Brasilonema sennae CENA114: one gene and its partner. The protein of the gene in region 1 interacts with the protein of each later gene in a pairwise test. Links are inferred from orthologs where the notes say so. Each region holds a gene or a part of one and is shown in the gene's direction. Other genes may lie near its edges.

The links. Proteins that work in one complex are often made in the same cells at the same time.
Region 2: the proteins of ligA (region 1) and leuS interact in binary tests that used the Escherichia coli proteins (3 or more experiments, as listed by UniProt). The link is inferred for Brasilonema sennae CENA114 from one-to-one orthologs.

Annotation. Positions count from the first base shown.
Region 1 is NZ_CP030118.1:753,695-758,100, reverse strand. What follows is about bases 825-3,744. They hold ligA (NAD-dependent DNA ligase LigA), read left to right. Parts: upstream 825-1,215; coding sequence 1,216-3,273; downstream 3,274-3,744. Other genes in these bases: DP114_RS03145 (GNAT family N-acetyltransferase), read right to left, coding at 3,318-3,744; DP114_RS03155 (class I SAM-dependent methyltransferase), read left to right, coding at 825-999. In the rest of the region: more of DP114_RS03155, read left to right, coding at 181-824; more of DP114_RS03145, read right to left, coding at 3,745-3,896; DP114_RS03140 (peptidoglycan-binding domain-containing protein), read right to left, coding at 4,291-4,406. UniProt on the Escherichia coli protein: DNA ligase that catalyzes the formation of phosphodiester linkages between 5'-phosphoryl and 3'-hydroxyl groups in double-stranded DNA using NAD as a coenzyme and as the energy source for the reaction.
Region 2 is NZ_CP030118.1:5,014,136-5,018,093, reverse strand. Bases 788-3,935 are described here. They hold leuS (leucine--tRNA ligase), read left to right. Parts: upstream 788-1,148; coding sequence 1,149-3,722; downstream 3,723-3,935. Other genes in these bases: DP114_RS21015 (hypothetical protein), read right to left, coding at 3,875-3,935; DP114_RS21025 (shikimate kinase), read right to left, coding at 788-1,007. Also shown: DP114_RS21030 (nuclease-related domain-containing protein), read left to right, coding at 1-418; more of DP114_RS21025, read right to left, coding at 420-787; more of DP114_RS21015, read right to left, coding at 3,936-3,958.

The DNA of each region.
Region 1 (4,406 bases):
TTGGCAAAACTTTTTAGGCTCTTGATTGCTGGAGAACACTGTTGTTAGTGATTTTTTCCATCATTCTGTTGTGTTTTACTAAGTATTTCACACTCAGCGTTATCTTACGCTACAATTTCATCTAAAGTACTAATAAGAAACTTTATTATTAAATAATGAAGTGAGTTAGTAGAGGTATTTATGATTAAAACCAAGGTTGACTTAGGTATCGTACAAGAAACACTACTCATCCCACTTTGGGGAAGGGCGTCTGAACTACAGCAAACCGAGCCGATCATCTGTGATCCCAAATCGGCTGAGATTCTTGAGGCAATTGATTACGATTTTGATAAATTTGCTCCTGCTAAAAACTCTCAGATAGGTGTTTGTCTGCGAGGGATGATTCTTGACAATTGGGTACGCACCTACCTCAAGCAGTATCCGCAAGGTTCGGTTGTCGAGATTGGTGCTGGACTGAATACGCGCTTTGAACGAGTGGATAACGGTGAAGTACGGTGGTTTGATTTAGATTTACCAGACTCAATGTTACTACGGAAGCAATTTTTTGAGGAAACCGAACGCCGTAAATTTATCACTGCTTCTGCTTTAGAGACAGACTGGATAGAAAGTGTAAAAGCAGTTAGTACAGAACCTTGCTTGTTTGTAGCAGAAGGAGTCTTGATGTATTTTAACGAACAGCAAGTCAAGCAGTTGTTTACTAATCTTTTAGAGCATTTTCCTGGTTCTTGCTTTGCCTTTGATTGTGTGTCGCAGTTTTGGATAAAAAATCAAAAAAGACATGGTGCGCTTAAGTACACTTCGGCAAAGATGTTTTGGGGTATCTCAGATATTCGCCAGATTCAAGATTGGGATTCCCGATATCAAGTGATGGAAGCTTGTGGGTTTGCAGATCTACCAGCTAAATATTTGCAGCGTTTTCCCTTAATATTTCGCTTGCTGTTTTCGTATATTCCTCTGCTACGAAATTCCTATCGCTTAGCTTTAATGAAATTAGGTTGAATTCAAAATATTTCAAGTTTACACAAGGGCAAAGATATAGCAGTTCTGACAGAACGTGCTTCTACTAAGAAGTAGAGGACAAGACTTGTGAAATTTAATTAAGCTATAAGCTGTAGCTTTCAGCTGTTTGGGTGTTAGGATTAATAGCCAACCTACTCCATCCCTCAAAAGGCAGAATGCTGAAAGCTGCAAGCTAGTAGCGATTAAATGACGGAGATGGATGTAGTGCAAGCGATAAACACAGAAGCCAAACAGCGCGTTCAAGAACTGCGACAATTACTACAAAAGGCGAGCTTAGCCTACTACGTCCTTGATTCTCCCATTATGGAGGACGCAGTTTATGACCAGTTATATCGAGAATTGCAACAACTGGAAAATCAGTATCCAGAATTGGTTGCACCTGATAGCCCCACTCAACGGGTAGGAGAGAAACCAGCAACTCAATTTCTCTCAGTTCGCCACAATGTTCCACTCTATAGTTTAGAAAATGCGTTTAACATTGACGAGTTAAAGGCATGGGAAGGGCGCTGGCGGCGACAAGCACCTAACGTAGGAGAGGTGGAGTATGTCTGCGAACTGAAAATTGATGGTTCTGCCTTAGCGTTGACATATGAAAATGGTATTCTCACCAGAGGTGCAACTAGGGGTGACGGAGTTATGGGTGAAGACATCACCCAAAATGTGCGGACTATTCGCTCAATTCCCTTGCGCTTGAATGTAGAGACATTACGTGAAAACTCTCTTCCAGAGAGGATAGAGGTGCGAGGTGAAGCGTTTTTACCTTTGGAAGTGTTTAAACAAATCAATGAGGAAAGGCAAAAAGTCGGTGAAGCAGTCTTTGCTAATCCTCGAAACGCTGCTGCTGGAACCCTCAGACAATTAGACTCCCGAACTGTAGCCCGACGACGGTTAGATTTCTTTGCCTACACGCTACATATTCCTGGTAGAGATGATGCTAGTATCGCTAATACTCAGTGGGAAGCTCTGGAATTGTTACAAAAGTTGGGGTTTCGCGTCAACCCTAACCATAAGCTTTGTCCTTCTCTGGAAGATGTTGCACAGTATTATGGATACTGGGACACCGAAAGGCTGAATTTGCCTTACATGACAGATGGGGTGGTGGTAAAGCTGAATTCTTTTAAGCTGCAGGAACAACTGGGGTTTACGCAAAAGTTTCCCCGTTGGGCGATCGCCCTAAAATATGCAGCAGAAGAAGCACCCACCCGTGTAGAAAATATTGCTGTCAACGTGGGAAGAACGGGGGCGCTGACTCCTCTTGCTCAAATGCACCCTGTGCAACTCGCAGGGACAACGGTTTCTCGTGCTACCCTACATAATGCTGACCGTATTGCTCAATTAGATATCCGGATTGGTGATACAGTTATTGTCCGTAAAGCTGGGGAAATTATTCCAGAAGTCGTGCGGGTTCTTAAAGAACTCCGTCCTGAGAATGCTCAAAGCTTTGTTATGCCTTCCCATTGTCCGGTTTGCTCAAGTGCAGTGGTTCGGGAGATGGGAGAAGCGGTGACTCGCTGCGTTAATATTTCTTGTCCAGCTATCCTGAAGGGGGCGATCGAACATTGGGTGAGTCGCGATGCTTTGGATATCAAGGGTATGGGCGAAAAACTGGTGCATCAACTTGTGGATAAAGGAGTGGTGCATTCTGTTGCCGATGTGTACAACTTGACAGAAGAAAAGTTATGTGCATTGGAGCGGATGGGGAAAAAGTTGGCACAGAAGTTGGTGGAGGCGATCGCCCAATCAAAAAACCAACCTTGGTCACGCGTGTTGTATGGTTTGGGTATTCGTCACGTTGGTAGCGTGAATGCTCAATTGTTGACACAGAAGTTTCCCACGGTGGAACAGTTGGCGCAAGCTTCACAAGCAGATATTGAAACTGTTCACGGTATCGGTGAGGAAATTGCTCAGTCTGTACACCAGTGGTTCCACATCAGTGCAAATCAAAGTTTGATTTCTCGGTTGAAAGATGCTGGGTTGCAATTTGCTGGTGCTGTGGAGGAAACTGCGGTGAGTCAGAGTCATCAAAAGTTTGCTGGGAAAACTTTTGTGATTACTGGTACGCTTCCTACTTTGAAGCGGGATGAGGCGAAGGAGTTGATTCAGAAGGCTGGTGGAAAGGTGACGGATTCTGTGAGTAAGAAAACAGATTTTTTGGTTGTGGGTGAAGAGGCGGGTTCTAAGTTGGTAAAGGCGCAAGAGTTGGGTGTTCGTCAGTTGAGTGAAGGGGAGTTGTTGGAGTTGTTGGAGGATTAACGAACCGCAGAGGCGCAGAGAACGCAGAGGAGGAGAGTAAACATTCATTGACGCAAATTATAGCCGTCAGCGATGACACTCTGGCGGGCAAGCCACTCGTCATGCAATAAGGCGTAGATATACTCGTCTTGCCATTCGCCTTTGATGAATTGGCTTTGCCGTAAATGCCCTTCACGCCTCATGCCAAGACGTTCCATAAGCCGAAAGGATGCTGTATTACGTGTGTCGCAGATCGAGGTGATTCGGTGTAACTTGCGGTGTGCAAAGCCATAGGTGAGTAATACTTGTGCCGCCTCTGTTGCATAACCATGTCCCTGATAACTCGGGTGAAGTGACCACCCGATTTCGCCCTTACTTTGCGCTTTTGGCAATAGGTTCATGCTAACCTCGCCAATCATTTTGGCGTCGCCTATATGCTGAATGGCAAACGCGATATAACCGCCCTCATCGCCAATTTCCACTACTGCTTGTCGGGTAAGAAAGCCCATTCCTCGCTCTTCGGTAAGTGGTTCTATAGGCGTATATCGTAAAACCTCAGGGTGAGTTTGATATGTCAGAAAATCAAGCAAATCTGTCTGTGCCATACGGCGTATAATTAACCGTTTTGTTACCACTGGTTCCATACTTTTCTTCACCTATTTCCGCAAGGAGGCTCGCGCCAAATCAAAGATTATGGCGTCGAGACGGCAGGCGCTACAAGTCGGGAAACCCGCCCAACGCGCTACCTCAGGAATTGTGGGTTAAAAACGCAACATCCCCCGACTAATAGCAACCGTAGGTAGTTTACTTACAGCATCATCAGCGACCAATTCAAGCTAAGACATGATCAAAGAAGTCGTTGGATGAATAGTGGTTTAATAGCGTTCGCGCAGGGTGTCCCCTTGCGACTCAGCGTGCCGTAGGCATAGCCCCCGGATTCATCCGTGGAGAAGAAAAGCATTTTCGCGCACCTGTTACCTCCGGATTCATCCGTGGGGATATTCTGAATTCTGACTCCTTCTCACACAGCTTGTTGTATTAATCGCCGATAATTCCACCCCACGTGAGTGGACCAACAACCCCTACCGTATTAGAGTCTATCTCACCAGACTTTTGTGTTTTAATGACGGCTGCTTTTGTGTTTGAACCAAATA
Region 2 (3,958 bases), 4.3 Mb from region 1 along the record:
AGCGCGACTGTTAAAACCTCTGGAACGCCAAGGCTGGATAATTGAATACAATGTTCCGCTTAAGCGCTGGGGTGATGCGGATGTATTTTTGTGTTCCCCTAAAAGCAATTATTTTGTAATAGATGTCAAAAGTAACAAAGGCAGAATATTTTTTGATGGTGCTATGCTGAAGCGACGCTACGGCAAGCAGGTTCATGATTTTTACGGGAAAAACTTGTTACAAGCAGTTAAGGGTCAGGCAAGTGCTTTAAAAGATATGAAGCGCGTGAGTTTTGTGCAACCAATCATTTGTTTTACACAGGCAAATCTAGAGAAAATCAAGCAGAACAAGCAAATTAATGGTGTATATGTAGTTAATGCAGTAAATTTATTAAGTTTATTGACGTCAGCACCAAAGAAATTGACAAAATATAGCTAGTTTAACAACTGGTTGAATGGTTCCAACCATACAAGGACTTACCCTTTATCAAGTTGAGAATCTCGCTGCAAGTTTCTTCTGGTGTCTTGCCTTTGGTGTATAGCGTGAACTTCGCAAGCTCATAGTTTGAGGCGTGTCTGATGAAGTGTTCGTTGATGTTTGGTTTATCATCTGGCACATACTTATTGCGCTCATTAAGGATCTGCACCGACTCATATTCGTTGGGTGATCGAAGTAAAAGAACAACATTAGGATACGGTGCTAGAGCTTGCTGAACTCGTTGGAATAAAACAGCGTCCTCATACACGGAATGACCAGCCCCAAAATCAATGATGCATTGGTTATGTTCGGATAGCAGCCTTTCAACAGCATAGGCTTCAAATGGCTTCCAATACTGGTAGACTCCCCAGAACCCCTCAGTTTCTCGTTTATGCTTTGCTAGTTCCTCGTCATAGCCGATCGCTTTGTAGTAGTCCCACCGTCGCTCATCCATCGAGTATTGTGGAAGACTGAGCCTGTGAGCTAGAAGCGCCCCAATCGTAGTTTTGCCAGTACCAATCGGACCAATGAGAATGATGTCTGATTTCATGTTCTTCTATTGTCAGCCACAGAACCGCTGCCAACACCATCGCTTTAATATGCGCGGATCGCAGTGCCGTCACGGTAACTCTAGAGTATGCCACAATAGCGAAACAGAAGCGACTATTAAATTCAGTTAGGAGTTCTCGTTGTGGAGTCCCGATATAACCCAGCAGCAATTGAGGAAAAATGGCAAAAAACATGGACTGAACAAGGCTTAGATAAAACTATTACAGATAGCAATAAGCCAAAATACTACGCGTTGTCCATGTTCCCTTATCCTTCGGGCAGCCTGCACATGGGTCACGTCCGTAATTATACGATTACTGATGTAATTGCTCGCCTCAAACGGATGCAAGGTTATCGGGTACTACATCCTATGGGTTGGGATGCTTTTGGCTTACCAGCAGAAAACGCCGCGATTGATAGAGGAATACCGCCGGCGAAGTGGACGTATGAAAATATGGCTCAGATGCAGCAACAATTAAAGCGTCTTGGCTTGTCCATTGATTGGGATTGCGAACTTGCCACGTGTTCGCCTGATTATTATAAGTGGACGCAATGGATTTTCTTGCAATTTTTAAAAGCGGGGTTGGCTTACCAAAAAGAAGCTGCTGTAAACTGGGACCCAATTGACCAAACTGTCGTGGCAAATGAGCAAGTTGACGGCGAAGGACGTTCCTGGCGTAGTGGTGCCAAAGTTGAACGCAAACTCTTGCGGCAGTGGTTTTTAAAAATTACTGACTACGCTGAAGAATTGTTGAATGACCTCAACAAATTACCAGGTTGGCCAGAACGCGTCAAGTTGATGCAGGCAAACTGGATTGGTAAATCCACAGGGGCTTACTTGGAATTTCCCATTGTTGGGATGGAAGAAAAAATCGGCGTGTATACCACACGTCCAGATACAGTTTTTGGCGTTAGCTACGTTGTGTTAGCGCCAGAACATCCTTTGACAAAGCGCGTCGCTACACAAGAACGAGAAGCAGAAGTAGAAGCTTTTATTCAAGAGGTTTCCAATCAAAGCGAGTTGGAACGCACCGCTGAAGATAAACCCAAGCGCGGAATTCCCACTGGGGGTAAAGCAATAAACCCGTTTACTGGAGAAGAAATTCCTATCTGGATTGCTGATTACGTGTTGTACGAGTACGGTACGGGCGCAGTGATGGGCGTTCCCGCACACGACGCACGAGATTTTAAGTTTGCCAAGGAACAGAATCTGCCTATTAAAGTGGTGATTGTACCACAGGCAGAAGCAGATAAGGATTCTACTCCACAAGCGGCATATACAGAACCAGGAATTGTGGTTAATTCCGGTCAATTTGATGGCATGGCTTCCACAGATGCTAAGAGTGCGATCGTGGAATACGCTGAAAAACAAAGTTTTGGCAAAGCACGCGTACAGTATCGCTTGCGGGATTGGTTGATTTCACGGCAAAGATACTGGGGCGCACCCATCCCAGTGATTCACTGTCCGAACTGTGGCACAGTACCAGTTCCTGAAGAAGATTTGCCAGTGCAGTTGCCAGAAAATGTTGAATTTTCTGGACGCGGACCTTCACCCTTGGCTAAATTGGAAAATTGGGTGAATGTGCCTTGCCCAACTTGTGGTACTCCGGCAAAGCGGGAAACTGACACGATGGATACCTTTATTGATTCCTCGTGGTACTTCTTGCGCTTTACCGATGCTAAAAATGAGCAACAGGTTTTTGATTCCGCGAAGACAAATGACTGGATGCCAGTGGATCAATATGTAGGTGGTATTGAACACGCGATTTTGCACTTGTTGTATTCGCGGTTCTTTACAAAAGTATTGCGAGACAGAGGTTTGTTGAATTTTGATGAACCTTTCCAACGCCTGTTGACTCAAGGCATGGTGCAGGGTTTAACTTATTTAAATCCTAACAAGTCTGGAAAAGATAAATGGATTCCTTCCTATCTTGTTAGTAATCCAAATGACCCTCGCGATCCGCAAACAGGTGAATTATTGCAACGCCTTTACGCCACCATGTCTAAGTCTAAGGGCAACGGTGTCGCACCAGAAGAAGTTATCAGCAAATATGGTGTGGACACTGCCCGGATGTTCATCTTGTTCAAAGCGCCCCCAGAAAAAGACTTGGAATGGGATGAAGCTGATGTGGAAGGACAATTCCGCTTCTTGAACAGGGTTTGGCGATTGGTTACTGATTTTACCCCCCAGTCTAGAAAAGTTAGCAATCGGCAAACTCAATTGAGTAAAGCAGAAAAAGACTTGCGGCGGGCAATTCACATTGCTATCAAAGAAGCTACGGAAGATATGGAAGGTGAATATCAATTCAATACGGCGGTATCAGAATTGATGAAATTGAGTAACGCTTTGGCTGACGCTAGCTGCAAAGAGTCACCGATTTATGCAGAAGGTATTGAGACTTTGGTGGTGTTGCTGGCACCTTTTGCACCTCACATTTCTGAAGAATTGTGGCAGCAATTGGGTCATAACGAATCAGTCCACAAACAAGCTTGGATCAAGTATGATGAATCTGCCTTAGTTGCTGATGAAATAACTTTGGTGATTCAAGTTAACGGCAAAAAGCGTGCAGATCTTCAAGTTCCGGCACAAGCAGATAAAGCAGAGTTGGAAAAGTATGCTCGTGAGTCAGAAATTGTCCAGCGTTTTCTTGAGGGTAAGGAAATTAAAAAGGTGATTGTGGTGCCAGGAAAGTTAGTAAATTTTGTCCTTGGTTAAAGGGTTTTTCTCATTGACGAAATGAAGAAAAGGAAGAAGGTAATATCTTTGTTGCCTTCTTTTTTATTTGTGCTTTTTTAGGCGATCGCATAGTTCATATCGTGATTCAGCAACGTCTGAAATCTGATAAAGTTGATGTCAATAATTTGGTTCTATCGACCAAATGCACCAACACCGTAGTAACAAGGATTATCACTGCAACTAGCCATATTAACCCGAATTCGATAGGCTCCACT